2 regions of the Rothia sp. HMSC068F09 genome follow, and region 1 is predicted to be linked to the other one. Evidence: predicted binding sites of a transcription regulator. Region 1 holds the regulator's gene; the other holds the start of a gene.
The links. The regulator HspR, encoded in region 1, represses chaperone genes until heat shock. The targets are predictions, from matches to a motif close to AAGTTGAGTCNNNNNGACTCAACTT.

Region 1 (2,460 bases):
GTAACCGAGGAGGGCGGCGCATCACCGCGAGAGGAGAAACAAACATATGGCAAGCGAAAACTGGATAACTGACGACTTTTATAAGGCACTGGGCGTTAGCGAAGACGCAAGCGAAAGCGACATTAAGAAGGCGTACCGCAAGCTCTCCCGCAAGTACCACCCGGATTTGAACCCCGGTGACGAGCAGGCTGAGAAGAAGTTCAAGGAAATCTCCGAGGCCTACGACGTGCTCTCCGACAAGAAGCAGCGCGAGGAGTACGACCAGATTCGCCGCTACGGCGCTGCAGGCATGGGTGCGGGTGGCTTCGGTGGTGGCGGCTTTGGCGGCGGATACCCCGGCGCGGACGCCTTCGGCGGATTCCGCGGCGGCACCAGCGCCAATATCAACATTGATGACCTGCTCGGCGGCCTGTTCGGCGGAAGCACCGGCGGTAGCCGTCGTCGCTCCGCAGGCTTCACCAGCGCCGACTTCGGCGGCATGGGCGGCGGCGGCTTTGGCGGCGCACAGCACGCGGCCCCCGAGGAAAGCACCACCAGCACCCGCATCACCCTGGCCCAGGCATACACCGGCGCAAACGTGACCGTGTTCCTGCCGGACGGCTCCCACACTGAGGCACGCATCCCCGCCGGCATCAAGGACGGCCAGAAGGTGCGTCTGCGCGGCAAGGGCCTGCACGGCGCCGACCTGAAGGTCACCGTGCGCGTCTCCGACGACTCGGTGTACTCCCGCGAGGAGAACAACCTGATTATGCGCGCCCCCGTCACCCTCGCCGAGGCCGTTGACGGTGCCGTCATTGAGGTTCCCCTGCCCGATAACACCACCGTGAAGCTGCGCCTGGCCCCCGGCCAGGTGGGTCGCCGACTGCGCGCCAAGGGCCGCGGTTTCAAGACCAAGAACGGCAAGGGCGACCTGCTGGTCATCCCCGAGGTGGTTCTGCCCACCAAGCTCAGCGACGAGGCTCAGAAGGCCTTCGAAGAGTTCGTGAAGCTGGCACCCCAGGAGAACCCCCGTAAGGATCTGTTGAAGAAGGCGAAGTAAACCATGGCAGCTCGTGAATCATCATCGAAGTCCCGTCGTAGCGAGCCGCTGCACAGCGTGGACCTGCCGGTTTTCGTGATTTCGGTGGCGGCTGAGCTGGCGGGCATGCACCCGCAGACCCTGCGCCAGTACGACCGCATCGGCCTGGTTCAGCCCTCGCGTGCACCCGGTAAGGCGCGCCGCTACTCGCAGCGTGACGTTAACCGTCTGCAGCGGATTCAGCAGCTCTCGCAGGAGGGCGTCTCCCTGGAAGGTATTCGCCGAATCATCGAGCTGGAGGCTCTCCTGGAGTCGCAGAAGGAACAGATTGCGGCCTTGCAGAGCCAGATTGAGGATGCGAAGGTGAAGCTGGGGTTGGCGGAGCGCGTGTTCGCAGCCGGTACCAGCGGCGACGTGGTGCATATTGCCCGCGGTACCCGCCCGGCGGCCCGTCAGCGTTCCTCGGCGGTGGTGCTGTACCGTCAGCATCACCAGCCGGCCACGGCGGATAATACGAAACCGCCGCGCTAAACCGGCTAAACCCGCTACACTTGGGTAAACGGTTCGGCTGTTCTAGCTCACTTCTAGCTCATTTGAGCTGGTCAGCCGCCCATAGAGACTTGTGCGTCTTAGTGTCATACGAAGCGAGGGGAGGGTAGACCCCCGCCCCGCATGCACTTGGGCCCACACACAAGGAGGTGAGGCTCCCCGAATGACCGGGGAGCCTCACCTCCTTAACGTATAAGTCGCGTACTAGCGCTGGCGCAGCCGCTTACTTGCGGCGGTAGGTCAGGTCGTGCGCGCGGCGGCCCGCCTCCTGAGCCTTACGCTCAAAACTGGTGAGGGTACGACCCTCCCAACGCGGAGCCCAGCCACCCTGCGGGTCCTCCTCGGTCGCACCAGCACCGGGGTGAACGTTCTCAAAGTCGGGGTGCGCCTCCAGAACATCGCGCATGACCAGGGCGTACTCCTCCCAGTCGGTGGCCAGGCGCCAAATGCCGCCGGGCTTGAGCACGCGCGCAACCTTATCGGCAAAAGCCGGGGACACCAGGCGGCGCTTGTGGTGGCGGGACTTGTGCCAGGGGTCCGGGAAGAACACCCACAGCTCGTCCACGGAGTTCTCCTCGAGCATGTTGTCGAGCAGCTCGGGTGCGTTCGCCTGAGCCACACGCACGTTCTCCACGCCCGCGTTGCCCATCTTCAGCAGCAGGTCCGCGATGCCGGGGGTGTACACCTCGACGGCGAGGAAGTTCGCCTCGGGCATCTCGGCGGCGCGGTGCACGATTGCCTCCCCCAGACCGGAACCGATCTCGACGACCTGGTAGGCCTCGCGGCCGTAAATCTTAACCGGGTCGAAGGTCGCCTCGGGCGCGACGGAGGTGTCGGTGCGCAGGCGCGGAATGTCCAGCACGTGGGTGGGGGAGTAGGTATCCCAGGCCTTC
Region 2 (2,460 bases), on a different contig from region 1:
GCCCATACGGGTTCGGTATCCACGAGGGTTCCGTCGTGGTCGAAGAGAATGGCGGCGGGGAAGGTGTTCGTAGTCGTCATGCCATTAAGCCTACCGGTTTATTTCTGAGGTGAGCGTAGGATGGCGTCCCCAATTGTTACCAAAAAATCTGTGCCCGCGTTCTGCGGGTTTTCTGCAATGGTGAGCAGGGCATCGGCGACGTCCTCACGTGCAATGGTCGGGATACCCGGAGTGCGCTCGACGCTCGCCATATCAAACACCTTCACCCCGCCCCTGCCGGGCTTGTCGGTCAGCCTGCCCGGATGCGCACGCGAAATATACGGCTGGTATTCGGCGACCAGGGCGTCCGCCTTAACCTTGTCGGTAAAAATGCCGCGCATGATGACCTTGCATACCAGGCGCATGGGCAGGGATGCGGTTCGTACCGTATCACCCACGCCGTAGGCGCTCAGTAGAACGCAATGCTTCACGCCTGCACCCGTGACTGTCTGCATGATGAGCGGCAGGCGCTCCTGCATGAACGTGCTGTGCAGAAACTCTCGCACCGTGGCCTTCTGTCCCAGGATGCTCACCATGACGTCCTGCCCGGCGGATGCTGCGGCGAGCCGTTCGGCATCGTCCAAGGTGCCGGGGGTAATGGTGAGGCTCTGGTGTGCTCCCAAAAGTGTGCGCGCCTTATCGGGGTTGCGCACATAGGCGGTGACCGCGTGCCCCTCCTCGAGGGCTTTGCGGGTGAAGAAGCGGCCGGTGCGGCCGGTTGCGCCGAGAACCAGTATTTTCATGTGAGCTCCCAACTTGGGCTGTAGTTGTTGTGGGAGCATGCAAGCGCCCAATCTGGTCAGTATAGCAATGCGGTTTCGGCTGGGGTGGGGCTTCGATTGGGGCTCAGAGCAGTGCGGGGTGAAAAACGAAAAAAGTGGACAAAATTTTTTGAAAACCCCTTGCGAAACATAGTTGAGTGGAGTAGACTCAAGTTATGTAATGCAGGGGGACATAGGATAGGCCCCAGAATGCACGATACGAAAGGACATCATGGATATTAAGTTCACGACCAAGAGTCAAGAAGTTATCTCCGCCGCTAATACCAATGCGCAAACGGCGGGTAACCCCACTATTGAAACCTCCCACATCCTCAAGGCCCTCATGGACCAGCGCGAAGGCATCGCAGTCTCCGTGCTCAAGGCAGCAGGCCTGGATGTAGACGCCATCTCCGAGGCAGCTTCCGCAGAAATCAAGAAGCTGCCCAAGGCTTCTGGCGCCTCCGTGCAGAACGCCTCCTTCAGCCGTTCCGCACTCGCCGCCCTGCAGGCCGCACAGACCCGCGCCCAGGGCTTCGGAGACACCTACGTCTCCACCGAAATGATTCTGCTGGGCATCGCCAGCGGAACCGATAGCACCGCTGAAGCAATGCACAAGCTTGGTGCTACCGCAGACCTCATTGCACAGACCATTCCCAACGTCCGAGGAGACCGCACCGTGGACACCCCCGACCCCGAAGGCACCTTCCAGGCGCTCGAGAAGTACGGCACCGACCTGACCGCCATTGCTCGTGCGGGCAAGCTCGACCCGGTCATCGGCCGTGACTCCGAGATTCGCCGCGTTGTGCAGGTGCTCTCCCGCCGTACCAAGAACAACCCCGTGCTGATTGGTGAGCCCGGCGTCGGTAAGACCGCCGTGGTCGAGGGCCTGGCACAGCGCATGGTTTCCGGCGATGTGCCCGAATCCCTGCGCGGCAAGACCCTGATTAGCCTGGATCTGGGCTCCATGGTCGCCGGTGCTAAGTACCGCGGCGAGTTCGAGGAGCGCCTGAAGGCAGTCCTCGAAGAAATCAAGAAGTCCGAGGGTCAGATCGTGACCTTCATCGACGAGATTCACACCGTCGTCGGTGCTGGCGCATCCGAGGGTTCCATGGACGCTGGCAACATGCTTAAGCCCATGCTTGCCCGTGGCGAGCTTCGCCTGATTGGTGCCACCACCCTGGATGAGTACCGCGAGAACATCGAGAAGGACCCCGCCCTGGAGCGCCGCTTCCAGCAGGTGTACGTGGGCGAGCCCAGCGTTGAGGACACCATCGGTATTCTGCGTGGCCTGAAGGAACGCTACGAAGCACACCACAAGGTGCAGATTGCTGACTCCGCACTGGTTGCCGCAGCAACCTTGTCCAACCGCTACATTCCTTCCCGTCAGCTGCCGGACAAGGCAATTGACCTGATTGATGAGGCAGCATCCCGCCTGCGCATGGAAATTGACTCCGCTCCGGAGGAAATTGACCAGCTACGCCGCGCCGTGGACCGCCTCACCATGGAGGAGCTGGCTCTTGCCGACGAGACCGATCCCGCATCGGTTGAGCGTCTGGAGGCCCTGCGCAAGGACATGGCTGACAAGAAGGAAGAGCTCGACGCCCTCAACGCCCGTTGGGAGGCTGAGAAGGCAAGCCTGAACCGCGTGGGTGACATCAAG

Region 2: the regulator HspR is predicted to act here: its motif matches at 952-976, upstream of clpB (ATP-dependent chaperone ClpB).

What each region holds. Positions count from the first base shown of each region.
Region 1 covers NZ_KV810419.1:47,272-49,731, forward strand. Annotated here, with positions in the region: gene HMPREF2874_RS02450 (DnaJ domain-containing protein) at 47-1,039, shown strand; gene HMPREF2874_RS02455 (heat shock protein transcriptional repressor HspR) at 1,043-1,549, shown strand; gene trmB (tRNA (guanosine(46)-N7)-methyltransferase TrmB) at 1,791-2,460, opposite strand, start outside.
Region 2 covers NZ_KV810430.1:385,139-387,598, reverse strand. Annotated here, with positions in the region: gene HMPREF2874_RS08425 (HAD family hydrolase) at 1-80, opposite strand, end outside; gene HMPREF2874_RS08420 (NAD(P)-dependent oxidoreductase) at 99-782, opposite strand; gene clpB (ATP-dependent chaperone ClpB) at 1,033-2,460, shown strand, end outside.